2 regions of the Paenibacillus mucilaginosus 3016 genome follow, and region 2 is predicted to be linked to the other one. Evidence: riboswitches for the same ligand, from Rfam matches in the RefSeq annotation. Region 2 holds a riboswitch; the other holds the start of a gene.

Region 1 (14,751 bases), 2.3 Mb from region 2:
AGCCGCCGCGTAATTTCGTAGCCGTAGGTTTCTTTGCGGCTTATAATTTCGAGTACGCAGCCCTCAAGCACGCCTTTGAGCATTTCCGTTAAGTTTTCCAGCACAATCACCCTTCGCTATTCTGTAAGACTGGTATGCAGTGTTACTTACTACTTCTACATAGTATCACGCAGTAGCTGGTTTGTCAAAGCGTTTGTTTCTCAACTTGTCCGGCACTTCTTTATCCCATAAATCAAAAAGGCCGCGATTACCGCGACCAAATGAATAGAGTAGACATGGTCATGAATCCTAGTCCGCCAACTTGGATCATACACGCAATAATGATCTGCCCCGGGACAGACCAAAGGGCTGTCCCGAGTGACGAGCCCGGTTACGCATGTCGCGGATCTTGCCGTAAAAAATGCATCAATGTCTTTCCTCGAGATGAATCCTGGACCCTTGGTAATATTATCTGTCACTCAGGTGTAACAAATCGATATCCAATCCCGGATTCCGTCACAATCATCTTTGGCCGAGTTGGGTCCTCCTCGAGTTTCTTCCTTAAATGGCTAATATATACCCTTAGGTAGTGACTTTCGGATTCACTGTGGTGCCCGCCCCAAACTTGCTGCAGCAGCTGCCGCTGCGTGATAACCTTGTCGGCGTTAGTCGCTAATATTTTGAGCAGATCGTATTCCGTAGGTGTCAGCTTGACCCGCTCACCTCCAAGTACAACGTTCCTTTGCGATAAGTCTATGATCAGCTCGTTAAACTTCAAGACGGGTTCATGAACCGTTTTTGCTGCATGGCGAAGCGCAACACGTATCCGTGCAACCAGTTCACCCATGCTGAACGGCTTCGTGACATAATCATCCGCGCCTCCATCCAACGCTGCAATTTTATCTTCTTCCCGATCCTTGGCCGTAAGTACAATAACAGGTACACTCGACCATTCCCGTATCCGGTTTAGAACCTCCATGCCAGACAACCCGGGAAGCCCCAAGTCCAGCAGGATCAAATCGGGAGGCGCTCCGGAGGCCTTAATGATCCCATCTTCGCCGGTCTCCGACCCTTCAACCTGATAGTTGTGTGCTTGCAGCGTCACTTTAAGCAGCTTTCGAATTTGGGGCTCGTCATCGATGATAAGAATCCTCGTCCCTTTCTCTGTGGTCGTCATACTGGCGCCTGTTCCCCCTCTTCATGTATAAAAAATATCTTATCCTCATCACTAATTGGCAAACTGATCACGATTGACAACCCTTTTTCCCCGTTCGGTTTAGCCGAGATTGTTCCTCCATGCAGTTCGACAATTCCTTTGCAAATGGCAAGTCCCAAGCCAGTTCCGGTTATATGCTTCGACTTGTCTGCGCGATAAAATTTATCGAATATACGTTCCCGCTCCGATACTTCTATACCAATCCCTTGATCAGATACGGAGAAGAAGACCGCGTCCTCCTCTTTATTGACCATAATGTTAATTTCACTGCCATCAGGTGAATATTTAATCGCATTGCTAATGATATTCACCAATACCTGCTCGAGCAGTACCTCGTCACCTAAGATCAGCGGAACCTGCTTCAAGAATTGTACGCGTATTTTGCGATGCTGTTGAAAATCCTTCACCTGCTTGAGCGCGACGCCGATGATATCCTCTACATCGCACCATCTTTTGCGCAGACGGAGCATGCCGCTCTCGAGCTGCACCATACCGAGCAGGTTGGACACTAGACGATTCATCCGCAACGATCCGTCACGAATCGTTACGAGCAGCTCCATTCTGTCTTGCGGGGAGAACATACCCTCCCCTTCAATTAACGCCGTCGCAGAGCCAATGACCGTTGCGAGCGGCGTCCGTAGTTCATGGGAAACAGAATCCAGTATAGCCGTTCGAAGTCTCTCCGACTCCGCTGTCAAGTGCGCAAGCTTTGCTTCTTCGCTTAGTTTGACGCGCGCAATCGCACTAGCGGCGATCTCGCCTAACGCTTCCAGCAATTTTAACATATCCGATGAAGGAGCCGAGCTTCCCAGATTAACGCTCAAGACGCCGTAAATTTTCTCTTCGATCTTCAGCGGGATATAGCGCCCCGAGGCTTCTCGCAATGTCCCGGCTCCCTTGCCCGCATGCTCGCCATGCTGGTAAACCCATTTGGCAATCACCATTTCCGCTTCGCTTTGCGCCCATGCGGGCACTGGCATTGAATAAGAAGCGGGCTCCAATTCATCCCTTTCATTCGGTAAATAGATCACCGACTCGGATTGTACGGTATGCGACACCTTTAAGGTGATATGTTGAAGCAAGGCTTGAAAATCGGCGATCGCATTCATTTCTTTGCTTAATGCATACAACGATGCGGTGTAGGCCTCCCGCTGCTTCGAATAGTGCAGTTGATTTTTCAGCTTGGCGGCGAGCCCCCCCGTTAACGAGGCTACAAACAGGAATATGCCAAAGGAAACCACATAGCGAAGATCTGATACGGAGAAGCTCAGCTGCGGTGGGACAAAGAAAAAGTCAAAGGCCAGCACGCCCAGAACCGCCGCATAAAACGAAGCTCCTTTTCCTCCATAGACCGCACTAATTAACACCGGCAGCAAATAAACAAGCGCGATATTGACCAAATCGAATGCCGGTCCGAGCATATTCAGCACAAAGGTTAGTAGGATAATCGATAAGGTAACCCATAGATAAGAGCGTTGTTGTATCATGTAAAATCACATCCTACGAAGGATTGCTTGCTGCTTATATTCAGTATGACAGACTGGATGGAGAAGGCAAGCAACGGTCATCTTTCTTTCGGGACGAACCCTGAGACGACTAGCACATCCATGTGCCGTCCGTATTTAAGGATCGTTTTGACCGTATTCCCATATAGCATCCGCTCCCAAAACTTCATCTGGGATTGTCCGATGATCAATTGTGTGCTTTTGTTCACATTCGCTTGCTCCAGAAGCTTAACCGCTACTTGTCTGCGTCTCTCCATAACCTGCATGTTGAATATTCCACCGAGGCGCTGCGTTAGCTCCCGAAGATCCATAATCCGTTTCTGCTGCTCTTCAGGCAAATCTGCTTTCACGGCAATATAATGGACAACCCAATCGGCTTTCAAGCGATGGGCGATTCGGAAGCCTCTGCGGATCAGGCTTTCCGCCCGCGGGCTCAAGGTAACACAGACGAAAATAACCTCTTCACGCCTCCAGGGTCCTCTGAGGGAATCCCGCCGCTCCCATGCCTCAAGTCGTTCATCCACGTCATCGGCAATCTCACGCAGGGCAAGCTCACGAAGCGCAATCAGATTGCCTGTCTTGAAAAAATGATTCAACGCTTGCTCTACTTTATTACGCGCATAGATCTTCCCGTCGCGCAGCCGCTGTTGCAAGGCATTGGGGGCGACATCGATTAATTGCACTTCATCGGCCAAGCGGAGAATACGGTCCGGCACGGTTTCCCTTACTCTTACGCCTGTCAGCTGCTCAACCGCATCATTCAAGCTTTCGACATGCTGCACATTCATCGTGGAAATAACGGAAATACCCGCTTCCAGAATTTCGAGAATATCTTCATAACGTTTCTTATTCTTACTGCCGGGCACGTTGGTATGCGCAAGCTCATCCACAAGAACAACCTCGGGGTTTAGGCGGATAATGGCTTCCATATTCATTTCTTCCAATCGGGTTCCCCGGTAATCGCTAACTTGCCTTGGTATCGTAGTCAGGTCTCCAATCTGCTCGAACGTCTCTTTACGTCCATGCGTCTCCAGCAGTCCAATGACCACATCGATCCCTTTCTTAAGCAGAATGTTCCCTTCCTTGAGCATCGTGTACGTTTTCCCTACGCCCGGCGCAGCTCCGATATAGATCTTAAATGTCCCTCGCTTGATGCGGATGATTCGCTCCTTCACCTCGGAGCCGCTCAATCGTTTGTATATATTTGCGTCTGCTTTCTTTGTGATCGAAGTAGGTAGGATTCGCTCACCTTTCTGCTCGGCTGAATCGGCCATATAAAACAAATCCACATGGCGAGCAAGCTTCATAAGCGTATTGACCACCGATCCTCTCCACCATTCCTGCCAAGTTGTCTGCTTCGAGTGACCGAGTACGATCCGCGTCACTTTATTGTCGATCGCATAGTCCACGAGCTGTCTTGGCATCGCTCTGCGGCGCACGAAGGGGAGTTCGTCGAAGGAGACTTCCAGCTTCTCGGTCAACTTGACGATCGAGCGTTTGAAAGCGGTTTGCTCCTTCGATAACGGTTTCTTCGGATCTACGAACGTAACGACCAGCATATCCCCATTTAACCGTCTGGCAATTTGCTCACCGCGTCGTATATAAATGGATCCATTCCAATGGTATTGCGTCGACACCAATATACGTTCTGAAGCCCCCGAGGGACCGTTTAATCCAAGCGCCTCCCGGTGCTCTTCGAGCGATTCGTTCACATCCTCGGCAACGAGACGCAGCGCGAGTTCCCGAAGTTTGCCGAGGTTATCTCTTTTACTAAGCGAGGTGTGGGTGGCCTCCATTGCACCTTCTGAGAGACGTGCGAGTATGGACTCCGGCGTTACGTCGATAAGCCGAATTTCATCAGCCAGCTCCAAGGTGTCGGCTGGAACTGTTTCATCCACTTCGATCCCGGTCAGCCTCTGGGCCAGTTCCGTATACCCTTCCAACTCGTAAACATTGACCGTCGTGATGACACTGATGCCTTGCTTTAACAAATGCTGAATATCCTGGAGGCGCGTTCTAAACCTCGCCTCCATGCGATTACGGTGAGCAAGACCATCGACCAGAACCACTTCCGGGTTGCGCGCGAGCAGCGCTTCTATGTTCAGGTCCTTCTTCTCTACGCCGTCCTTTACCCAATGAATACTCGGCACCCTTTCCAAACACCCGATCTGCTCGATCGTCTCTTTCCGCTGCATGGTAGATACCGCACAAATCACGACATCGATCCCCCGTTGTTTGAGACTGTTGCCCTCTTGCAGCATATGATAGGTTTTGCCCGAGCCGCTGAACGGGCCGACATAAATCTTGAGCCGGCCTCGCTGCAGCTCAGAGATCGACTTTAAGATTTCCTCAGGGGTTTTCCTTCTGAATTCGTCCATGGAATCCTCCTGTTATACGGGTTTAGCGTTGCCTGCTAAAAAGTCAATTACCCCGCTAAAGTCGTACACTTTAGCGGGGTTGTATTTATTTCGTAAGCTCGGCCAAAGCCAGATTTAACTGCAGCACAAGGACCACCGGCTCGCCAAGGAATCCTAGCTCTCTTGCAGCTGTATGGTCCTTCACCAATTCCTGGAGCTTCTCTGCAGAAATTCCCGTCAGCTTGCTTATTCTCGGGATTTGCGCCTCGGCCGCTTCAGGACTGATGTGAGGATCCAGCCCGGAACCCGAGTTTGTGATCAGATCGATCGGCAGACGGCTAACCGGCACATCGGGATTTTCTTTCTTCCACGACTCGAGCGACTTCTGAACACGCGCTAGCAGATCTGGATGGGACGGGGCATAGTTGCCGCTCCCTGAGCCAGCTCCATTATATCCAATGGAAGATACGCGGCTCTGGAAATATTTCGGATCGACAAAGTGTTGTCCAATCAATTCCGACCCGATAACGTTCTGGTTTTCATCGTAGACCAAGCTTCCGTCTGCCTGATGGGGCATAACCGCTTGCGCAATGCCCGTCACGACAAGATTATAAAGAAGTCCGCATACCACCATAAGCACGAGACTTAATCGAATACTGCTCACAATCAATTTCATTGGTTTCCTTCCTTTCCCGTTATACCCACAGATGAACGACAAGATCGATCAATTTAATGCCTAGGAACGGCACGATTACGCCGCCCAAACCGTAAAAGAACAGATTGCGCTGCAGCAGCGCGGACGAAGACATGGGCTTATACGCTACCCCTTTCATCGCCAGCGGAATTAACAAGGGAATGATGACAGCATTGAAGATCAAAGCTGACAAGATCGCGGAATTCGGCGAACCTAGCCGCATAATATTCAAGGCGTCCATCTGCGGGATGGCCAGCATGAACATTGCAGGGATGATCGCAAAATATTTAGCGATATCGTTCGCAATACTGAATGTCGTCAATGCGCCGCGCGTCATCAGCAGCTGTTTGCCAATCGCCACGACTTCAATGATTTTAGATGGGTCCGAGTCCAGATCGACCATATTAGCCGCTTCTTTGGCAGCTACCGTTCCGCTGTTCATCGCTATGCCTACATCGGCCTGCGCCAACGCAGGCGCGTCATTGGTACCATCGCCCGTCATCGCAACTAGCTTGCCTTCCGCCTGCTCTTTGCGAATGACTGCAATCTTATCTTCCGGCTTGCTCTCGGCGATAAAATCATCTACGCCGGCCTCGATCGCGATTGTTGCTGCCGTCAACGGGTTATCACCCGTACACATGATCGTTTTAATCCCCATCCGGCGCATTTGTTCAAAACGTTCCTTCATGCCCGGTTTGACGGTATCCTTCAAGTAGATCAGGCCAAAAATCTCTTGATCGACGGCCACGGCAAGCGGCGTGCCGCCGGCTTTGGCAATTCGGTCGCTGCTTGGATCAAGGTCCTTCGGGATTTTACCGCCTTGGGCAACAATCCACTTTTTGACGGCATCGACGGCGCCTTTGCGCACCTTGCGGCCATCCTTCAGATCCATGCCGCTCATCCGGGTTTCAGCCTTGAATTCGAGAAATTCGGCCCCGTCTCCTACAGCGGCGTCATGTGTGAACCCTTGCTTCTTCATCAGTTCTAGTACGGAACGCCCCTCGGGCGTCTCGTCCTGAAGCGAGCTGATTGCCGCCCACGCAGCCGTTTCCTTCTCCTGATGTCCCCCGACGGGAATGAATTCGCTCGCCATCCGATTGCCGAACGTGATTGTGCCCGTCTTATCGAGAATAATCGTATTGATATCCCCTGCTGCCTCTACCGCTTTTCCGGACATCGCAAGCACATTGAACTGTGTTACGCGGTCCATGCCGGCAATACCAATCGCCGACAGCAGACCGCCAATTGTCGTCGGAATCAAACAGACGAGAAGCGCGATCAGCATCGGTATTTCCAAATTGACGTTCAAGTAGTTCCCGAAGAATGGAAGCGTCACGACAACAATGAAAAAGATTAAGGTCAAGCTTGTCAAAACGGTACTAAGCGCAATTTCGTTGGGAGTTTTCTGCCTTTTGGCGCCTTCAACGAGCGCGATCATACGATCAAGGAACGATTCCCCCGGGTCGCTCGTAATCCGCACCTTAATCTGGTCGCTGACGACACGCGTACCTCCGGTGACCGAACTGAAATCGCCGCCGGCCTCCTTAATAACAGGAGCCGACTCGCCTGTAATCGCGGATTCATCAACCGATGCAAGTCCCTCGATCACTTCGCCGTCGCCGGGAATCATCTCTCCTTGCGTGACAATAACGACATCGCCTTTGCGAAGCTCCGACGATACTACCTGCTTGATGGAATGGTGTCCGACGATTTTATTCGCCTTGATATCCTGCTTCGTTTTCTTTAGCGTGTCAGCCTGCGCCTTTCCCCGACCTTCTGCCAATGCTTCAGCAAAGTTCGCAAACAATACGGTGAACAGCAAAATCAGTGACACGACCAGGTTGTAGCCTCTTGAAACGGTACCGCCGAATAAATCCGGCACGAAAATCAGCAGCATTGTAATTAGAAAACCGATCTCTACAATGAACATGATCGGGTTCCGAACCATGACACGCGGATCTAGTTTCAGAAATGACTCCTTGACCGCTTTCTGAATAATCGCGCTGCTCATCATCGATTTTTTCTCTCTCATGGCTAAGTTCCTCCGCTTTTACTTTCTATGCTTATGGCTTAAGCGTTAATTGTTCTGCAATCGGTCCGAGCACAAGGGCCGGGAAGAAGGTAAGCGCGCCTACAATTAGAACCGTCCCAAGGAATACGCCGGCGAATAATCCGTTGTCGGTACGGAATGTACCCGAGGTTTCCGGCACCGGCTTCTTGGCTGCCAACGAGCCTGCAACCGCCAGCATGGTCACGATCGAGAAGAAACGCCCCAGGTACATCACTATGCCTGTTGAGATATTCCAAAATGGCGTATTGTCGCCAAGTCCCTCGAAGCCGGAGCCGTTATTGGCCGCAGAGGAGGTAAATTCGTATAGAGCCTGTGTTAGCCCGTGAAATCCAGGATTAGAGATCGTCTCCGGATAGATGAAAAGTGCAAGCGCCGTCGGTGCTAATATTATGAACGGCTGGATCAGCAAAGTAACGGCAATCAGCTTCATCTCCCGACCCTCGATCTTCTTGCCGAGGAACTCCGGTGTCCGCCCCACCATTAAGCCCGATAAGAAAACACCAATAATCGTATACATGAGAACGTTGATAAAGCCAACTCCGGCACCTCCGAATACGGTATTAAGCATCATATTCGCGAGCGTGACAAGTCCGCCGATCGGTGTCATCGTGTCATGCATCGTATTCACGGCGCCTGTCTCCGAAGCGGTCGTCACAACCGAATAGAAAGACGATTGAATCACGCCAAATCGCGTTTCTTTCCCTTCCATGCTGCCTTGATCATGCTGAATTCCGCTGGCATTCAAGACGGGGTTGCCGGCCGTCTCAGCCACCAGCGATATCCCCAGCATCATAATGAAGAGCATCGCCATGGATACGAATAGTACACGCCCTTGTTTTGCATTACCGACCATTTTGCCATACGTAAAAGGAATTGCCGTGCCAAAAAGCAGCATCAGAACGATTTGCAGCAGATTGCTGATCGCATCCGGGTTTTCGAACGGATGGGCGGAATTTGCGCCGAAGAAGCCGCCGCCATTATTGCCAAGCTCCTTAATGGAGAGGAACGATCCCACCGGACCGCGTGCAATCTCCTGCACTTCACCGCCGATCGTATGAGCCGTAACGGTAGGTTCAAGTGTTTGCGGTACACCAAGCGCAATAAAGATCAGTGCCGCGACAAAAGCTACAGGGAGCAAAATTCGTGTAATCGAACGAATCAAATCGACAAAGAAATTGCCTATCGGCTTACCCGCAAGCGCCCTAATGATGGCAATCGCTGCCGCTAGTCCCGTAGCAGGAGCCGTAAACATCATGAATACGATAGCAATCATTTGAGATAGATAGGAAAGGCCGCTTTCTCCGCTGTAATGCTGCAAATTCGTATTGGTCATGAAGCTGATCGCCGTGTTGAATGCCAGCGTGGGCTCCATATTCGCAATTCCGGATGGATTGAGCGGCAGAAACTTCTGAAAACGAAAAATCAAATAAACCAGAATGATCATGACCAGATTGCTAAAGACGACAGCGAGCGCATATTGCTTCCAGGTCTGATTGTCGCGGCAGATCCCGCTAATGGTATAGATCGGCTTCTCGATCCAGCCGAACCATTTGTCCCATTTGGACTTCTCATAATCAAAAACCTGTGCCATATAAAGACCGACTGGCCGCGCCAGCACCAAGACAAGCAGCAGCGTAACCACGATGGACAAAGTAGCGTACATAACGACCCAAACCCCTTCCTATCTTCCCGCAGTTAGAATTTTTCTGGATTTAACAACACATATGTCAGATAGACAAAGACGGCGACAACTACTACACCAAGCGCCCACATCATGAACGGCCAGCTCCTTCATCGGAAACTTTGCCAGCCCAAGCAGCCAATCCCGCCATTAGTAAAGCCAGAACAATAAAAGATACCACCATCACAATATCCAACATGGTAACCTAACCTCCTATTTCGAACTTATATCGAGTAAAAACGACACATCAGCATTTCGGCTATGAATGACGTATGTGGCTCCCAGTTCCTTATACATCCTTCGAATCATCCCACTGCTTGATACCACATAGATGGGACCTTGGGTCCAAGATGTGACAGCCTGCAGATAGCGGCAGGTTAGCGGCAGAGACTCTTCAAAGATAATCACCTTGCCAATAGGAATATCCGGTACCAACCAGGCTGACCTATCGACGGTATCGACTAGAACGGTAGGTTCGATCCCGAGCTCCTCCAGCTCCAGCATTTCCTGCTTGCTGTTTGTTAGCACGGCGTACGGCATGTTCATCGAATGGAGCACGCTCATAAATGCCCTTCCTCTCTTGTTCGTGGTGGCCACCAAGATGTAAGACCCGTCCGTTTTTAAACTCATTGCACCTTCTCCTCCACCGTAAGAGCAACAAAAAAGAAGCCGCGGAAGATTGACTCTTCTCGCTGCTTCTGCGCTCGCAGCCAAATAAACGCGCGCATTACGAAAAAATGTTGCTCCCTAGATTCGCTTACGAGGTTAGCTGTCGGATTCGGGCGTGAGAGTCGCCTTACCCAAGTTACCTTGGGATTCACCCCATAGTCCGGCTTACGGTCCGGTCCCAGTGGTTCCCCCGCTTCCACGTGTCGTGAAATTCAGCGGTTCATATTTTGTTTTTCTGCTTCCGCATAAGCAATGATAATACGGTTCGGCATAAAAATAGTGTTAAGATGTCGCGGGGACGCGTAAAAAAAGTATAAAAAAATATCGGCCCGCATTCGTTTCCATAATCGGCGAATGCGGGTTATCGTTCATCTTCCGAGGCTTATCGTCCCTTTTGCACGATTGAGCGAGACAGCATAGGCTGCAATCGCGAAACACTGGCTTCTATCGCTCGAAATCAGGGATGACAAGCTAATTTTCGATATTTCATCGTTATATCGCATTTCGCGAATTTTACAGTACATGCCATCATCGCGTATCATGTTGCTCAGTTCGAATGGTAAGGTATACGCTGAAATGCCGTAATCGCTGAATTCCCGGATCCGGGAAACGGGGGAACCTAGAGTTGGCTGACAACTGCCTTGGGGTGAATCATGATTTCTTTCATGAAGGGCTACTCTCAGTCCGAATCCGACAGCTAACCTCGTAAGCGTTCAGAGAGACCTATCTTCTATGCGCTTATAGGACGAGACGTCCATGAACGATAAGCCCTACTGAAGCGGATCTCCTTCTTAAGTACGGCTTCTATGCTGTGCCCTGCTCAATCGGACCATTACGATCCGAAAGGAAGGGAAATCATCATGAACAACGGTAACTCGATTCAACCTCCATATCGAGAGGAGAGGCAGCGGTTAAGAAAGGAATTGCGGAATACTCTGTTTTATCGCCTGGGTATCGCCGTTATCCTTCTGGTTGAGGTGACGCAGAGATGACGATGACAATTGGCTTAATAAACGACGCTCTCGTTATTAGCGAAGAAGACAAGCGTTTGGAAGATGCACGTATTACGGGGATCCAGCTTTTCGAGCTTGATTATGAGTCCTGTTTCCATGCGAGGAAGGGAAGGCTGACGAATTGCCGCTACGGGGTGCTGCTCATCAGCTGCGGCTCCTACTCCGGATGGGGTGAATGTATCATGTCTTCCGACGACAAGGCGTTCGATATAATCAGATGGGCCTCTTTCCTCCATCAGTTGAAGCGAACAACCATTCGCAAAGCTCTCGAAATCACGGCTTTGCATCGGATCATATGGGGCGACAACCGAACGGATCTGGTTCAAACCGCTCTTCTGGATCTCGTCGCGCGTAGGCAAAACGTATCCATAGCGTCACATATTATGCTGCGCGCAAGACCGGAACCTGTCAGGGACGCCTGGGCAAATCGTTATGGCAAAAGGAATAGCGTCCGGCATATTCACCCTGGCGACAGAGGCACAGTGACGGAAATGATCACTTACGCGAACCATCTCTGGTTACAAGGTTATTCGCTCGAAATTCACAAGGACTACCTGATCGGACCTGCTTGCTCCGCCTTGAAGCTGCTATCCGATGCGATTGAGGCGCAATGGCGGGAGAACGAAGATGCTTGGGAACCTGCATCCTTGTGTAATCTTATTTCAGACCCGGTCGGGACGGGCTTCGATATGCATACGGATGAGTTGTTTCGGAGGGCCATGGCATATTATGAAGTCTTGATATAAAGAAAGACAGAAGTTTTGCACCAAAAAAGCCTCTCGAGAAGAGGAGTAACTAGCCTACTGGTGGGGGGATTCTTTGTCATCATGTGGCCAGTGATGGAGGTTGGGATCCGTTCCCCAGCAGTCACGGAACAATTGCAGCCTGTATGCAGATGGCCAGAAGCGCGCATATCGGACATTTTATTTTGACTTCTTGGCTATCTCCGCTCTTGTTCAATGTATAGTTTGTCTATTCTGCGGATCGCTGGCAGCCTCTATAATCGTTGGCCTCCCGGATTACCGTCCCCTGCTGGTGCCTGTTGGGCGGTAATGGCCGGATTCGGGTATTGGGTAGTTAAGGACCATCTCCGGGCGATGTTCTTGCTTACCCAATACTGGCCCATTATCTCTTTATCCATTGCTGTAGCTCCAGTATCAGGTCATCTGACAAAAAAACTTGTCTCAAATACCGTCGTTTTGAAATGAAAGGCACAAAAAATTAGCTCCATTTCGAATAATTTTGGATAAGGGAAAAGCCACGGTAAGCCCGCGGCTACTTTGTATGTACTAGCTGTCACCCTTATAAAAGGTGTCATGTAACCGGTATCCTCTTAGTAATGCATCATGGTCAAAGGTAACTTTGGACTAATCCATGAAGTACCTAGTTTGGGATCGGACCGGTTGCGCCCAGTTGTTCGGCGCATCTCGTTCATACGGATTGATGACTAACATAACTTGGGGGATTGTAGGGGACCACTCGATGTACTCCTCTTTCGCGAGCACCGTTAGTACTTTGTATATGCCCTCTTTACTGCGACCGGTCTTGATCATCAGCTCATCAATCAAAGGACAGCGGTGTCGGCCACTCCAATAATTCGCTATGATCCGTAAAACTTTACGCTCAATACCCTGCAGCATCCGTAAATCACCTCTGTTCGCATTATATGCGAACAGTTTAGTTTTTATCAAGCTGGAATAACATTTTATACACATTCCAGATTGATTCCCATAATTCCCTCATTTATGCCTTCTAGTATTATGAAAGCCGAAGAATCTTCATCAAGAATGTCGATGCTGATTTCTCTAAAATGCCCGACACTCATTTCCTCACCTCCTCCTAAATCGTAATACACGTTTATCAGTCTGCCAGGCTGGAGAGCATTGCGTTCCACTTTTCTCATAAAGTCCACCTCCATAAACTATATCGGCAGGTGGGCTTATTTCCCATAGCTTTCTTCTCAGGTAAGCCATCTCCTGAGCACATATTTTCTGGACTCTTTCTTCTTGGGAGCAGCCATAATAGGTTGTCTGGACTTTACGCGTTCCAAATATATCCCCGTCAAGGTCTGGGTTACCAGGAACACTGGGAACGAATAAGGGACCTTGTACCCTTTCTGAAACGTAATAATCTCCAGAAAGGTGAACGCCCACTGCGCCGCCACCCCAACGACGGACCAGGCCAACACATAAGGAATGAACGTTTTTTTGTTGATCCGCAGGATTTCATAGAAATAGAAGAAAAAATATCCGAAGGGCGCAAACAGAAAGTAATACAAAAAATCAAAGGCTTCAAAATGGTTCGAATCGTTCACCATATAGAAATCAATGAGTCCTCCGCCGATCGTAAAATCAAAGATAACCCCAATGGTGAATCCCCATAGCAAGCTCAGCGTTCGGACCTGAGACGTTAATTTCCTGGGCAGAAAAAACATGAGCACATACACGGCGGTGTTGAGCACCAATATCGAGATTTCGTTGAGACTGAAGTTCACCCAGAGAGTCATACGCGTTCCGCCTCGCTTTGGCCCAAATGGTGGAAGTACTTTAAGAAGACATAAGCGATGACGTGCAGCAGAGCAAAATAAACCACGTCATAGATCAGATTCCAATGCACCGCATGCGTGATCCCGACAAAACGTCCGACAAGTACAAGGACCACATGAAGCAGGACGGAAAGGCCGGCCGTCAGCAGTGCTTTGGTAATGGTAGCCGCCCGCTTCACCAAATTGATAGCGATGACCACCATCACAGGGATGGTAATGCTCCGGTGGATCAGGAAGGTCGTATAATTTATTGGTTCTTTTGAAATCTCGACGTGCTTCAACTCTTCAAAGATAATCCACGACCAGTGAATGCTGATAATCATGATGAGTAACAGCAGAACGGTATTTTCGACAAAAGTAAGCTGCTTCCTCATAAACCCGAATCCTGCTATCGTAAGCCACGCCACAAAAAAGAAAAAAGCAAACCCCACCGGACTCCCCCTCTCACTGCCTCACTTGGTATTGTTACATCCTGACAAATTATTATTCATCCATGACGGTGAGAGGAGGGTATGATAGCAAACAGCGCCCTGCCATTCGGCAAGGGCGCTTAAAGTCATTTCTTCGCAACAGCTTTATGCTCCAGCGATGCCTTCTCAATCACGCTGTTTACCGAATGTTTCTCAAGCATGTAGATGTACAGCAAACATGCGGCGCGAATGCAGATTAGATAAATCATTTTCCAATCACCATAGAATATCAATATGCCGGTGCTCCAGAGAATTACATCTGCTAATATCAGAATTAAGAAAGGGGCCAGTTTCCAGTATTTGTTCTTGGGCACGAACATAAAGTAGATTACAATAAATGCCATCAGGACATGGTACAAAAAACCGCTAAATAACGTGCTGTCCCTGTAAATGTTCTCGACCCAATTTACGCGAAAAAACTGTTTGTCGAAAAGCATGAGCACGCTCGTCGGAGTCTGTAAAATGATCCATGCGATTGTCCAGAAAACTGTAATGCGTGGGGAGTTTCGTTTAGTTTTCTTTAATATTATGTACCACTTCTTCATGGCAGC
Region 2 (14,751 bases):
GGATGCTCGTCCAAGCAGTAAGGCTGATGTGCAGGCAAATCCGCACATCGATAAGGCTAAGCTGTGATGGGGAGGGAAATTTAAGTACCGAAGGTCATGAGTTCAGGCTGCCAAGAAAAGCCTCTAGCCAGGGAGAAGGTGCCCGTACCGCAAACCGACACAGGTAGGCGAGCAGAGCATGCTAAGGCGCGCGGAAGAACTCTCGTTAAGGAACTCGGCAAAATGACCCCGTAACTTCGGGAGAAGGGGTGCCTCGGTAGGGTGAATAGCCCGAGGGGGCCGCAGTGAAAAGGCCCAAGCGACTGTTTAGCAAAAACACAGGTCTGTGCGAAGCCGCAAGGCGAAGTATACGGGCTGACGCCTGCCCGGTGCTGGAAGGTTAAGGGGAGCGGTTAGGAGCAATCCGAAGCTGTGAACCGAAGCCCCAGTAAACGGCGGCCGTAACTATAACGGTCCTAAGGTAGCGAAATTCCTTGTCAGGTAAATTCTGACCCGCACGAATGGCGTAACGACTTGGGCGCTGTCTCGACGAGAGATCCGGTGAAATTTTAATACCTGTGAAGATGCAGGTTACCCGCGACAAGACGGAAAGACCCCATGGAGCTTTACTGCAGCTTGATATTGGACTTTGGTACGATCTGTACAGGATAGGTGGGAGCCTGAGAAGCCTGAGCGCCAGCTTGGGTGGAGGCGCCGTTGGGATACCACCCTGATCGTATCGGAGTTCTAACCTGGTACCGTGATCCGGTACGGGGACAGTGTCAGGTGGGCAGTTTGACTGGGGCGGTCGCCTCCTAAAGCGTAACGGAGGCGCCCCAAGGTTCCCTCAGAATGGTTGGAAATCATTCGAAGAGTGCAAAGGCATAAGGGAGCTTGACTGCGAGACAAACAGGTCGAGCAGGGACGAAAGTCGGGCTTAGTGATCCGGTGGTACCGAATGGAAGGGCCATCGCTCAACGGATAAAAGCTACCCTGGGGATAACAGGCTTATCTCCCCCAAGAGTCCACATCGACGGGGAGGTTTGGCACCTCGATGTCGGCTCATCGCATCCTGGGGCTGAAGTAGGTCCCAAGGGTTGGGCTGTTCGCCCATTAAAGCGGTACGCGAGCTGGGTTCAGAACGTCGTGAGACAGTTCGGTCCCTATCTGTCGCGGGCGCAGGAAATTTGAGAGGAGCTGTCCTTAGTACGAGAGGACCGGGATGGACGTACCGCTGGTGTACCAGTTGTTCCGCCAGGAGCACGGCTGGATAGCCAAGTACGGACGGGATAAGCGCTGAAAGCATCTAAGCGTGAAGCCCCCCTCAAGATGAGATTTCCCAGTATGTAAGACCCCTTGTAGACGACGAGGTTGATAGGTTCGGGGTGGAAGCGCGGCAACGTGTGGAGCTGACGAATACTAATCGGTCGAGGGCTTATCCACAAGCTTCTGAAAGGAAGCGGCGGCAATAGTTAAGCTTTAGATCTTCGCTAGCGAATGAGGATATATTGTTTTGGTAGTGACCTTTGTGCGAAGCACAACGGAACGCAAAACAATATACCCGAATGGTTGTTTCGTTTCCAGTTTTCAAGGTACAAGCCTTGAACAACCGTTTGGTGATGATGGCGGAAGGGAACCACGCGTACCCATCCCGAACACGAACGTTAAGCCTTCCAGCGTCGATGGTACTTGGACCGCAGGGTCCTGGGAGAGTAGAACGTCGCCAAGCCAATGAAGAGCCCTTTTGGACCACGAGTCCAAGAGGGCTCTTTTTGCTTTGATCTTCTTAATGCCGGAGCTTCTTTTGTCCTCCTTGTATTTTATACGGCGAGTTAGAAAAAACTAGGGGGAGATGGTGAACTACAACAGGGAGGACAAAGAAATGAGCAAAACCTGGACAACCATATCGATTGTTGCCCTACTGGCCCTGTATGGCATGCTGCCGGGGTGGGTGCGAGCGGAGAACGGCGCGGCACAGAATGGAATGGATCAGGCCAACCCTATAGGAACAGTAAGACAAAGCACCAACGGTGCGCAATTCGGCAGTGATGCAGGACTTGGCCTGTCAGGAAGTACACCTGGCTTTTTGATCAACAAGCAGCAGATCATGTCCACCCCTGACGGGATGGCCGGCTATCGCCCGTTGGCCGTATCGGCGGACCGGGAGGATGGAGCCGATTGGGGATGGCTTGGCCTGATCGGCTTGGTGGGGCTCTCCGGCTTGTCTTCTGCCAAGCGAAGCCGAAGATCCAGGACAAATTCATAAAAGGCGTGGATCAATAAGCTCTCAACCGAGGGACCGGTTCGTATGATTCTACACATGAGGAGGCGTAACAGCATGAGTGGTGTACAGCATAACGAAAACAATGAAGAATTGGCCGAGCTGGGCACGCATATGGCGGGAGCAACGGGGCTGCACAAAACGAGAACCAGCGATGAAGTGATGGTGATTGAAGCTCCCGGACAAGGTCCCGGGATTGTAGATAATCGGGATCATGAGAAGGATTTTAAGAAGAACGGGAAATCCATTTAACGAAAAGTACTGTTCAATAAGGCTTTGGAAGCCCCGGCTTTCCAAGCCTTATTTAGTATGGAAGCCGTGTGAGAGGGGCTGAATCTGATGCGTATACTTCGGATAACGGGGTAAGAAGTAAACAGCAAAAGGACCCCTGTCTTATGAACAAGGATCCTCGCTGTGTATGGGAGAGAAAAAACGATAAGAACTGCTTTTATTTGCGGGTCCGTGAGATCAAATCCGATACGGTAACAAATTCATAGCCGCGCTGCTTGAGCTCCGGCAGGATCCGGCGAAGCGCTTCGACCGTTTGGCTGCAGTCCCCTTGAAGGTCGTGAAACAAAATAATGTCTCCATTGTGTACATTGTTCAGCACTTGGGCGACAATTTTATCCACACCGGGCTTCATCCAATCCTTCGTATCCTGATACCAGGACCACATCACTACCGTGAGCTTGTCTTCCTTCATGGATTGGAGAAGGGCGTCATTATAATAACCGCCGGGTGGGCGAAACACATGGGGCATTTGCTCCGTAATATCAAAGATCACTTCCTGCGTCTGGCGGATTTCGGTAATGAGCCGTTCGGCAGGATAGTGTTTGAGGAAGTGATGGTCAAACGTATGGTTGGCGATCTCATGCCCTTCATTCACTTCACGAATGGCAATGGCGGGATACAGCTGTACCCGCTTGCCGATGACGAAGAATGTCCCCTTGGCCCCATACTCATGCAGCAGATCGAGAATCTGGGGCGTATAGACAGGGTTGGGGCCGTCATCGAACGTCAAGGCAATGAGCTTTTGGTCGGTCTCCACGTTCCAGACCACCTCGCTGGGCCGCGGAGCTGGAGCGGCTGCACCGGTCAAACAAAACGTTGTCAGGACACACAGCAGAAGCCTGCGGACACCTTGATTCATGTCGGTCACCTCCGTGTAACATGATCATGCTTAGGGTTCGACCGGCACAGGGCTCCTATGCGCCTGAAGAGAGGCCAATAAAAAGCAGGCCTCCCATCTCTGCACCCGGCCTATTGCCTGGGCAGCTTAGATAGAGAGACCTGCTTTTTTGGGAGCGCCCGATTAAGAACCAAGCACATGAACCTTCACGTTCTGAATACCGAACTGCAGTGCAGCATGGCGTCCTTGCGGCATAAAAATATCAATCTTGTTCCCCTTCACGGATCCACCGATATCCGTTGCTACGGCATACATGCCTCCGACCGGAAGGCCGTCGTGCGTGTAGCCTTCAATAAATACCTTGGACCCCAGAGGAATGACTGCAGGGTCAACGGCGATCGTCCCCAGCTTCAGAGGATTACCCATGTAATCTCTGGCCGCGAACGTACCGTTTTCCGCCGCTGCTGCTGTATAGGCAGAAGCTCTGGCTTCGATCGTCTTCGTGTACAGAGGAGCGATCTTCGTAGGGCGGTACCAGGCCGGAGCATGGTATTGTCCATCCACCCCAAGAATAGCGATTCGGTTCAGGTTGTCCCACTGGGTCTGGATGCTGAAGGAGTCTGCAAGCATCCGGAAGGGAACGTAGGCCCGCCCATCCACCAGCTTGGCGGCTGCTTCTTGCACGGAAGGCTGGCCGTTAACGGTGATGTTCGGGTCGCCGGTAGTGAAAACAACGGTGGTTGTGGAGCTGCTCAGGGTAACCTTCATCTGAGCGCCGGCATGCTCCCATTGAAGCTGATAACCCAGCTTGTCCGCCATGACTCTGGCCGGAACCTGAAGCTTGTGGTTCTCGTCAAGGAACGGCTGGGCGTCCGGAAAATGCACGAGGCTGCTGTTAACCTGCACTTTGATATCCTCGGCGAGTCGGACCGTCTCGGCCTGTGCAGGACTTGCAAATACAAGAATTGCGGCTGCAGGCAGCGTCAATAGACATGCCTTCAGCATGGACGTGATGCGACTATTCAACAGGATCCCTCCATATCGTTGCACCTGTCCGGCGAATACTGGCATCCGCCGTCAGTTGTCGATCATAGCCTCCGAGGTTAGTTGTCGGGTTCGGGAAGAAGGTTGGTTCCCTAGCATGGTGCCTGCTTCGCTGCAGTAGTGCCAGCGGCAGACAGCCGTTGCATTCACCCCATGTGATGCGTCCCCCGTACGTACATCTAAAATACATGCGCGATTCGGCTCTTAAGAGCGTACCATACGATAAAACCGGGGGGCAATGGATAAAATCATCCAGTCCCTTCCTTTAATTGACACGGGGGGTTAACCTCAGCAGGCATGTGGGTTACAATGGATGAAATGATCCGGAGGAACCCGCGGAACGAGAGCAGAGTAAGGTCTGGAAAGGCAGCGGGTGAAAGAGGGGAAAGCATGTATCAAAGAGATTATATTCTGCGGATGATTGAGCAGGCAGGGGTGATAGTTGGCCGCGTGATGCATCTGGCCCGGAACAAACGGATGCAGGAGGCGATAGAGCTGCTGCAGCAGGCGATGAAGGAAATGCTGGGGCTCGGCTCCAAGCTGATCGGGGCACTCTCGGTGAAGGATCTGATTGCACTGCTGTCCAAGGACGGGGAGCTGGATTCGGCCAAGGTGCTTGCACTCGGGGATTTGATGAAGGCTCAATCGGAGCTGCAGCGGGAGGGCGGGGAGGAAGCGGCTGCCCAAAGGACAGCAAGGAAATCTCTTGAGCTGCTGCTGATCGGGCGGGAATACGATGCCCGCGGCGAACTGAGAGAAGAATTCAACAGACGGATTCAAGAGGCGCTGGATATCACCGGACGTGCGGGGCTGAATGAGGGGATCTTGTCGAGGATTGTCGGTTATTACGAGGAGCAGGGGAGCTATGCCTGGGCGGAAGACGCCTTGTTTTACCGGCTGGAGGTGCTGCAAGGCGGAGAGCGCGAACTGGAGTGGAGAGCCGCCGTAGAAGAAGGGATCCGAATGTACGAACGGTGGGTCCTCCTGGAGGACACGCCGCTGCGGGCAGGCGGCTTGTCTGCGGAAGAGGCCGAGGAAGGCCTGCGGACGCTCCGGCAATTGAAAATCACACAGAGCCAATAACAGGAAAAAGTGCAAAACCGATCACAGCAAATACGAACTATTATCACATCCAAAACAAAAATAGTTCGCCTTTTGGAGTTGACATCCTTTGTGAAAGCCGATAAACTGAAAGAGATCAATAGCTTGGAAAAAAACACGTTTAACATTCGAATAATCTCGTATAATGTCGGGAATATGGCCCGAATAGTTTCTACCCGAAAACCTTAAATTTTTGGACTACGAGTAAGCGTTTGATGAAGAAGGTCGGCACCGGGGCGGTGTCTGGCCTTAACTTGCGCTTAGGAGTCTTCTTGTCGTCCTTACTCATAGACTGAACAGCTTGTATTTGAGCATGTGCAGCATCTATCTGGAAGGACGTTTTGTTTTTTATTGGACTTGGGTTCGTTACGGATTGAAAAGCAAGCATATGGAGGGTACCTGAATGTCGGTTCTTGTTGGAGTCATCATGGGAAGCCAGTCGGACTGGGAAACGATGAAGAAAGCGTGCGACGTGCTCGATGAGCTGGGAGTTGCATACGAGAAGAAGGTGGTATCGGCCCACCGGACGCCGGATCTGATGTTCGAATACGCCGAAACGGCGGCTGAACGCGGACTGAAGGTCATCATCGCAGGAGCAGGCGGCGCGGCACATCTGCCGGGTATGGTCGCCTCGAAGACGGTTCTGCCGGTCATCGGCGTGCCTGTGAAGACGTCGACCCTGAACGGGCTGGACTCGCTGCTGTCGATCGTACAGATGCCGGGCGGCATTCCTGTAGCGACGGTGGCGATCGGACAAGCTGGCGCGACCAATGCGGGCCTGCTCGCGGCGCAGATTCTCGGCGCCTTCGACGGCGGAATCCAGCAGCGGGTGGCGGAGCGCCGCGAACGCATCGCTAAGTCTGTCATGGAAAGCAGCGTGCTGGAATGACCATGAACGAAGCGAACAAGAACCGGCCGTATGACCCGCTCAAAGTGACCCCGCCCGGGTCCGTGATCGGCGTCCTCGGAGGCGGCCAGCTCGGACGCATGCTGGCACTGGCCGGCAAGGCGATGGGCTACCGGTTCGTCACGCTGGACCCTACGCCGGATGCGCCCTGCGGCCAGGTGGCGGACCGCCAGATCGTAGCGGCATATGACGACGCGGCGGCCGCAAGAACCCTTGCGGAAGAAGCCGACGTCATCACGTACGAGTTCGAGAACGTCGATGCCGGTGTAACGGAGCTGCTCATGCGGGAGTCTTACGTGCCGCAGGGCAGCGAGCTGCTCTACACGACGCAGCACCGGCTGCGCGAGAAGCGCGCCATAGAGGCCGCGGGCGTCAAAGTAGCGCCGTATGCGGAAGTGGCCAGCGCCGCGGAGCTTCGGGAGGCCGTGGAGCGCTTCGGCACGCCCTGCGTGCTCAAGACCGGCGACCGGCGGTTACGACGGCAAGGGCCAGTGGGTCATCCGCTCGTTGGATGAAGTCGAAGAGGCATTCGAGACGCTGAGCCGGGCGAAGACGGAGCTTGTACTCGAGCAGTTCATCCGCTTCGAGCGGGAGATCTCCGTGATCGCGGCGAGAAGCCCGCGGGGCGAAGTGAAGGCTTTTCCCCCGGCGGAGAATATCCATGTGAACAATATCCTGCATCTCTCGATCGTTCCGGCCCGTGCGCCGGAAGGCGTGCTGAAGCGGGCGGAAGAGATGGCGCTGCAGATCGCCGAGAAGCTGGATGTGATCGGGCTGATCGCCGTGGAGATGTTCCTGACTTCGGACGGCGAGCTGTTCGTCAACGAGTTGGCACCGCGGCCGCACAATTCCGGCCACTATACGATGGAAGCGTGCCGGACCTCGCAGTTCGAGCAGCATCTGAGGGCGGTGTGCAACCTGCCGCTCGGCGATCCGTCGCTGCTGGTGCCGGTCGTTATGGTGAACGTGCTGGGTGAACATGTGGTGCCGCTGCTGGAGTGGATTCAGAATCCCGAATCGCAGAGCGCTGTGCCCGGTGTGACCGCCAAGCTTCACTTGTACGGCAAGGAGGAAGCCAAGGCGGGACGCAAGATGGGCCACGTGAATCTGCTGGCGGACCGCGCGGAAGATGCATTCCGCTGGATAGAGCTGTCAGGCGTATGGGAGTCTAAATAGAGAAGCAGCAGATCAAGTCAAAGAGCAGATACCGGAGGTATGGGGAATCATGATCGATCGTTATACAAGACCCGAGATGGGCAGCATTTGGACGGAAGAAAACAAATTCAAGGCTTGGCTTGAAGTCGAAATTCTTTCCTGCGAAGCATGGGCGGAGCTTGGTGTCATCCCGAAGGAAGACGTAGCGGAGCTGCGGAAGAACGCAAGCTTCGATATCGACCGGATCTACGAGATCGAGCAGGAGACACGCCATGACGTGATTGCCTTCACGCGTGCGGTATCCGAGAAAGTGGGCCCGGAACGCAAGTGGGTGCACTACGGTCTGACTTCCACGGACGTAGTCGATACGGCTCTTGGCTACCTGCTGAGACAGGCGAACGAGATCATCGAGCGGGACATCGTGAACTTCATCGAAATCCTGAAGGACAAAGCAGTGGCTTACAAGGATACGCCGATGATGGGCCGTACGCACGGGGTGCACGCTGAGCCTACCACCTTCGGTCTCAAGATGGCGCTCTGGTACGAAGAGATGAAGCGGAATCTGGAGCGTTTCCGCTTTGCCGCGGACGGTGTCCAGTTCGGCAAAATCTCGGGCGCCGTAGGCACCTACGCGAACATCGATCCGTTCATCGAGGAGTATGTGTGCGGCAAGCTCGGTACGAAGCCGGCGCCGATCTCGACCCAGACGCTGCAGCGTGACCGCCACGCCGAGTATATGGCGACTTTGGCGCTCATCGCGACGTCGCTGGACAAGTTCGCGACGGAAATCCGCGCCCTGCAGAAGAGCGAGTTCCGCGAAGTGGAAGAGCCGTTCGCGAAGGGTCAGAAGGGCTCCTCGGCCATGCCGCACAAGCGCAACCCGATCGGCTGCGAGAGCATCTCGGGTCTGGCCCGCGTCATCCGCGGCCACATGGTCTCCGCTTACGAGAATGTCACCCTGTGGCATGAGCGCGATATCTCGCACTCGTCCGTCGAGCGGATCATTCTTCCGGATTCGACGATCCTGCTGAACTACATGCTGAACCGCCTCGGCAACATCATCAAGAACCTGACGGTGTTCCCGGAGAACATGAAGCGCAACATGCAGAGCACCTACGGGGTTCCGTTCTCGGGCCGCGTTATGACGAAGCTGATCGACAAAGGGCTCTCCCGCGAGCAGGCTTACGATACGGTGCAGCCGCGGGCCATGCAGGCATGGGAAGAGCAGCGCTCGTTCCGTGACATCGTGGAGAATACGCCGGCGATCCGGGAGTACCTCAGCCTGGAAGAGATTGAGGATGCATTCAATCCGAGCTGGCATCTGAAGCATGTCGATACGATTTTCAAACGTCTGGGCTTGAGCTAAGAAGCACCGGGTTACGGGGAGGCGGGGGAAACCATGAAGGAAGCGTCAACGATCGCAATTTCCAGCGCGCAGGAGTATATCAAGGCGCCGCTGCTCTATAAAGGCAAGGTCCGCGAGATTTACGGGCTTGGAGACCATTACCTCATCGCGGTATCGGACCGGATCTCGGCATTCGACTGGGTGCTGAGCCCGGCTGTGCCGGACAAGGGGAACGTGCTTAACACGCTGAGCAAGTTCTGGTTCGACCAAACGACCGAGATCATCGACAACCATGTGGTGCATACGGACGTGGATCTGCTCGGCGACATCATCACGGACCGGGAGATCATGAAAGACCGGTTCATGGTGACCAAAAAAGCCGAGCGGATCGACATCGAATGCGTGGTGCGCGGCTACATCACGGGCGGCGGCTGGAGACAGTACCAGCAGACGGGCGAGATCAACGGCCACAAGCTGCCTGCAGGCCTGCGCAAGAACCAGCGCTTTGAGCAGCCGATCTTCACGCCGGCGGCGAAGAACGATGTCGGCCACGATGAGGATATCTCCATCGAGCGGATGAAAGAGCTTGTCGGCGCCGAGCTGACCGAGCAGCTGCAGGCGAAGAGCCTTCAGCTGTACAACTACGCTCACGCCTTCTGCCAGGACCGCGGCATTATTCTCGCCGACACCAAATTCGAATTCGGCCTGATCGACGGTGAAATCATACTCATTGACGAAATCTTCACTCCGGATTCATCGAGATTCTGGGCGAAGGACAAGTACGAGCTGGATACCGAGATCGACTCCATGGACAAAGAGCCGGTGCGGAGCTATCTGGCCAGCACGGACTGGGACAAGAACAGCGAGCCTGCTCCGCTTCCTGCAGAAGTCGTGGAAGAGACAAGCCGGCGCTACCGCGAAATTTATAACCGCTTGGTTTTGGGATAAAACGCATGACTGCAGCCCGGGCTTCGGTCCGGGGGAGCAGATGCAGGATGGACACGCAGTATGTAAGGTGAGAGAGCAAACGGACATTTTTCATACCCTTGGGAGGTACTATTCGATGTTAAAAGCGACCGTATATGTGACGATTAAGCAAAGCGTACTGGACGTACAAGGAACGGCGGTGCAGGGCGCGCTGCACTCCATGGGCTTCGACGAAGTGGACAAGGTGCGGATCGGCAAGTACCTGGAAGTGGAACTGAACACGGACAACCGCGCTGCTGCGGAAGAGCGCCTCAAAGCCATGTGCGAGAAGCTGCTCGCGAACACGGTCATCGAAGACTACCGCTACGAGCTGAGCGAATAGGAGCCGGCCGGCTACCTTTTAACAAGGATTAGGGAGGACAACAATCATGAATTTTGCGGTTCTGGTGTTTCCCGGCTCCAACTGTGATATCGACTGCTACAAAGCGGTGGAAGACACAGTAGGCCAGCCCGTGGACTATGTATGGCATACCGAGACGGATCTCTCCAAATACGACTGTATTATCATACCGGGCGGCTTCTCCTACGGAGACTACCTGCGCTGCGGCGCAATCGCCCAATTTGCACCGGTCATGAAGGCTCTCCGTGAAGCGGCGGAGCAGGGCAAGTACATCCTCGGCATCTGCAACGGCTTCCAGATTCTGCTCGAGTCCGGCCTGCTGCCGGGCGCGATGCTGCGCAACGAGTCGCTGAAGTTCCGCTGTCATGCGGCGATGCTGTCTGTAGTTAACACGGATACCCCGTTCACCAAGGAGTACAAGCAGGACGAGCTCATCAACATCCCGATCGCGCACGGCGAAGGCAACTACTACTGTGACGAGGCGGCCCTGGCCGAGCTCAAAGCGAACAACCAGATCGTGTTCCGTTACGAAGCGGGCAACAACCCGAACGGCTCGGTTGACGATATCGCAGGCATCTGCAGCAAGGGCGGCAATGTCCTCGGCATGATGCCGCATCCGGAACGTGCCGTGTCGGCGCTGCTCGGTTCCGAAGACGGCAAGCGGATGTTTACATCGATTTTAAGCACTTGGAGGGAAAAACATGGCGCAGCAGCTATCGGCTAAGGAACCAACGGCAGAACAGATTCAGGAACAGAAAATCTACAAGCAGTTCGGTGTCTCCGATGCCGAGTACGACCTCATCTGCGGCTTCCTCGGACGGAAGCCGAACTATGTGGAGATCGGCGTATTCTCCGTCATGTGGTCGGAGCACTGCTCTTACAAGAACTCCAAAGCGGTACTGCGCAAGTTCCCGACAACCGGCGAACGTGTCCTGATGGGACCGGGCGAAGGCGCGGGAATCGTGGATATCGGCGACAACCAAGCGGTTGTGTTCAAAATTGAAAGCCATAACCACCCTTCCGCGGTGGAACCATACCAAGGGGCGGCAACGGGCGTAGGCGGGATTATACGGGACATTTTCTCCATGGGTGCCCGTCCGGTAGCTGTGCTGAACTCCCTGCGTTTCGGTCGTCTGACGAATGACCGCGTGAAATACCTCTTCGAGCACGTCGTATCCGGGATTGCGGGCTACGGCAACTGCATCGGCATTCCGACGGTCGGCGGCGAAGTGATGTTCGATGAGAGCTACGAGGGCAACCCGCTCGTTAACGCCATGTGCGTCGGCATCATCGACCACGACAAGATCCAGAAGGGCGTAGCCAAAGGCGTAGGCAACCCGGTCTTCTATGTGGGCCCGGCAACGGGACGCGACGGGATTCACGGGGCGACCTTCGCATCCGAGGACCTCACGGCCGAGTCCGAAGCGAAGCGTTCGGCGGTACAGGTGGGCGATCCGTTCATGGAGAAGCTCGTACTCGAGGCGTGCCTGGAGCTGATCGACTCCGGCATCGTCGTAGGGATCCAGGACATGGGCGCAGCGGGTCTGACGTGTTCCTCGTCCGAGATGGCGAGCAAAGCGGGCAACGGCATGGAGCTGTACCTCGACGAGGTGCCGCAGCGTGAGGAAGGCATGACGCCTTACGAGATGATGCTCTCCGAGTCCCAGGAGCGGATGCTGTTCGTCGTGAAGCCGGAGCATGAGGAGCAGGCCAAAGCGATCTTCGAGCGCTGGGGACTGCACTGCGCGAAGGTCGGCAAGGTAACGGACGACGGCAACCTGAAGCTGTACCACAAGGGCGAGCTTGTCGGCGACATGCCGGTGACGGCGCTGGTCGACGAGTGCCCGATGTACAACAAGCCTTCCTCGGTACCGGCTTACTACGAAGCGAATGCTTCGGTCGATACCACCGCTTATCCGGAAGTTACCGATCTGAACGGTGCCCTGAAGCAGGTTCTGGCTTCGCCTACGGTAGCGAGCAAAGAGTGGGTTTACAACCAGTACGATTACATGGTTCGTACCTCCACAGCAGTTCAGCCGGGCTCTGACGCTGCCGTTGTAACGATCCGCGGCTCCCGCAAGGCGCTGTCGATGTCGACGGACTGCAACGGCCGTTATGTGTACCTCGATCCGGAAGTCGGCGGCAAGATCGCCGTGGCGGAAGCGGCGCGCAACAATGTGTGCTCCGGTGCGGAACCGCTGGCGATTACGGACAACCTCAACTTCGGTTCGCCGGAGAAGCCGGAGATCTTCTGGCAGCTCGAGAAGTCCGTGGACGGTATGGCGGAAGCCTGCCGCAAGCTGAACACGCCGGTCATCGGCGGCAACGTGTCGCTGTACAACGAGAACGCGCGCGGCGCGATCTATCCGACACCGGTTGTCGGCATGGTGGGTCTCGTGCATGACACGGACCACATCACCACGCAGGGCTTCAAGAACGAAGGCGACATCGTCCTGCTGCTCGGCGAGACGAAAGCGGAGCTTGGCGGCAGCGAATTCCAATACGTTGTTCATGGCGTAACGGAAGGCCGTCCTCCACAGATCGACCTCGACGTGGAGAAGACGCTGCTGGATACGGTGCTGGGTGCGATTCAGAAAGGTCTCGTCGCTTCGGCGCATGACCTGTCCGACGGCGGTCTGGCTGTAGCGCTGGCTGAAAGCTGCATCAGCGGCCGTCTGGGCGCGAACGTGAACCTGACGACGGACCTGCGTGCGGATATCGCCCTGTTCAGTGAGAGCCAATCCCGCCTGCTGCTCAGCGCGGCACCGGAGAAGGCGTCCGAGCTGGAAGCGGTGCTGAAGGCAGCCGGCGTTCCTGTACAGGTCATCGGCAAGGTGGAAGGCACGTCTCTGCAGGTGCAGGTAAACGGCAGCGCGGCAATCGACGCTGCTGTGGCTGAGCTGCAGCAAGTTTGGAAGGATGCGATTCCATGTCTGATGAACGCGTAGTTTCCGGACAGGAACGATTAGATATGAATGAGGATGCGAAAGGTCTGGTGACGGGAATGCGGCAAGGCGGCAATGGTCAAGGGCAACATGATGGTGCGTTCCCTCTCTGGACCGGAGCGTATTATAACGAAGGCATGGGGGCAGGTCCGAACGGCCTGTCCGACAAGCTGGGAGAAGAGTGCGGCGTATTCGGGGTGTTCGGTCACCCCGAGGCCGCCAATCTTTCGTATTACGGTCTTCATGCCCTGCAGCACCGGGGGCAGGAGAGTTCCGGCATTTGTGTGGCGGGCGAGGATGCGTTCAACTATCACCGCGGCATGGGTCTGGTCAAGGAAGTGTTCAACAACGATAACCTGGGACCGATGGTCGGCTCCTATGCGATTGGACATGTACGCTACTCGACGGCTGGAGAGAGCAAGCTGGCGAATGCCCAGCCGCTCGTGTTCAAGTACCGCGAGGGCGATCTCGCAATCGCTACGAACGGGAACCTGACGAATGCGCCGGACATCAAGAAGCGCCTGGAGCGGGAAGGCTCGATCTTCCAGACGACAAGCGACACGGAAGTTGTGGCGCATCTGATTGCCCGCTCGAAGCACGATGACATCGTCGAAGCGGTCCGGGACGCGCTGCTGCAGATCGAAGGCGCATATGCGTTCCTGTTCCTGACGCGGGACAAGCTCATCGCGGCGCGCGATCCGCACGGCCTGCGGCCATTCGTGATGGGGCGTCTGGGCGATGCGTATCTGTTTGCTTCGGAGTCCTGTGCGTTCGATACGGTCGGCGGTTTGTACGAGCGCGACATCCAGCCGGGTGAACTGCTGATTCTCAACCAGCGGACGGGCGAGCTGACGCACGACCGTTTCGCCGAAGGCAAGCAGCGGGCCGTCTGCGCGATGGAGTATATCTACTTCGCGCGTCCGGACAGCGACATCGACGAGGTGAACATCCACTCCGCCCGCAAGCGGATGGGGCGCCAGCTGGCGATCGAGTCGTTCGTCGACGCGGATATCGTCACCGGCGTGCCGGACTCGAGCATCTCGGCGGCGATCGGGTATGCGGAGCAGACGGGCATCCCTTACGAGCTCGGGCTGATCAAGAACCGCTACACGGGCCGGACGTTCATCCAGCCGAGCCAGGAGCTGCGCGAGCAGGGCGTGAAGATGAAGCTGTCCGCGGTGCGCAGCATCGTGCATGGCAAGCGAGTCGTCATGATCGACGACTCGATCGTGCGCGGCACGACTTCTCTGCGGATCGTGAACATGCTCCGCGAAGCGGGAGCAACCGAGGTGCACGTGCGGATCTCTTCGCCGCCGTTCCAGAACCCGTGCTTCTATGGGATCGATACCCCGAACCGCGGCGAGCTGATTGCCGCCGTGAAGTCGGTGGAGGAGATCCGCAAGGCGATCAACGCGGACTCGCTGCACTTCCTGAGCCAGGAAGGGCTCGTGAACTCGATCGGCGGCCCGGCGGGCGAGATCAACCGCGGCCACTGCACGGCGTGCTTCGACAACCGCTACCCGACGGCCATCCCGGAC

The links. Region 2 has a riboswitch for cyclic di-AMP ahead of PM3016_RS33705 (stalk domain-containing protein). Riboswitches for the same ligand answer to the same signal wherever they lie in the genome.
Region 1: it holds a riboswitch for cyclic di-AMP, as region 2 does, so the genes downstream of both, PM3016_RS07690 (hypothetical protein) here and PM3016_RS33705 (stalk domain-containing protein) in region 2, are expected to answer to the same signal.

The regions. Positions count from the first base shown of each region.
Region 1 covers NC_016935.1:1,684,462-1,699,212, reverse strand. Annotated here, with positions in the region: gene PM3016_RS07725 (PadR family transcriptional regulator) at 1-83, opposite strand, end outside; partial or broken gene PM3016_RS39410 (Trk family potassium uptake protein) at 263-410, opposite strand; gene PM3016_RS07720 (response regulator) at 455-1,156, opposite strand; gene PM3016_RS07715 (ATP-binding protein) at 1,153-2,682, opposite strand; gene PM3016_RS07710 (histidine kinase) at 2,760-5,078, opposite strand; gene kdpC (potassium-transporting ATPase subunit KdpC) at 5,164-5,733, opposite strand; gene kdpB (potassium-transporting ATPase subunit KdpB) at 5,753-7,783, opposite strand; gene kdpA (potassium-transporting ATPase subunit KdpA) at 7,815-9,485, opposite strand; gene kdpF (K(+)-transporting ATPase subunit F) at 9,518-9,595, opposite strand; gene PM3016_RS38035 (hypothetical protein) at 9,595-9,702, opposite strand; gene PM3016_RS07690 (hypothetical protein) at 9,717-10,133, opposite strand; cyclic di-AMP (ydaO/yuaA leader) riboswitch at 10,242-10,400, opposite strand; cyclic di-AMP (ydaO/yuaA leader) riboswitch at 10,749-10,898, shown strand; gene PM3016_RS07685 (enolase-like domain-containing protein) at 11,161-11,931, shown strand; gene PM3016_RS07675 (hypothetical protein) at 12,891-13,088, opposite strand; gene PM3016_RS07670 (hypothetical protein) at 13,146-13,691, opposite strand; gene PM3016_RS07665 (hypothetical protein) at 13,688-14,161, opposite strand; gene PM3016_RS07660 (hypothetical protein) at 14,287-14,751, opposite strand, start outside.
Region 2 covers NC_016935.1:8,087,935-8,102,685, reverse strand. Annotated here, with positions in the region: rRNA gene PM3016_RS33730 (23S ribosomal RNA) at 1-1,422, shown strand, start outside; rRNA gene rrf (5S ribosomal RNA) at 1,592-1,708, shown strand; gene PM3016_RS33720 (WGxxGxxG family protein) at 1,862-2,245, shown strand; gene PM3016_RS33715 (hypothetical protein) at 2,318-2,512, shown strand; gene PM3016_RS33710 (polysaccharide deacetylase family protein) at 2,709-3,410, opposite strand; gene PM3016_RS33705 (stalk domain-containing protein) at 3,573-4,415, opposite strand; cyclic di-AMP (ydaO/yuaA leader) riboswitch at 4,467-4,646, opposite strand; gene PM3016_RS33700 (DUF6483 family protein) at 4,824-5,516, shown strand; purine riboswitch at 5,653-5,755, shown strand; gene purE (5-(carboxyamino)imidazole ribonucleotide mutase) at 5,938-6,423, shown strand; partial or broken gene purK (5-(carboxyamino)imidazole ribonucleotide synthase) at 6,420-7,617, shown strand; gene purB (adenylosuccinate lyase) at 7,667-8,962, shown strand; gene PM3016_RS33675 (phosphoribosylaminoimidazolesuccinocarboxamide synthase) at 8,996-9,889, shown strand; gene purS (phosphoribosylformylglycinamidine synthase subunit PurS) at 10,005-10,250, shown strand; gene purQ (phosphoribosylformylglycinamidine synthase subunit PurQ) at 10,297-10,992, shown strand; gene purL (phosphoribosylformylglycinamidine synthase subunit PurL) at 10,970-13,216, shown strand; gene purF (amidophosphoribosyltransferase) at 13,240-14,751, shown strand, end outside.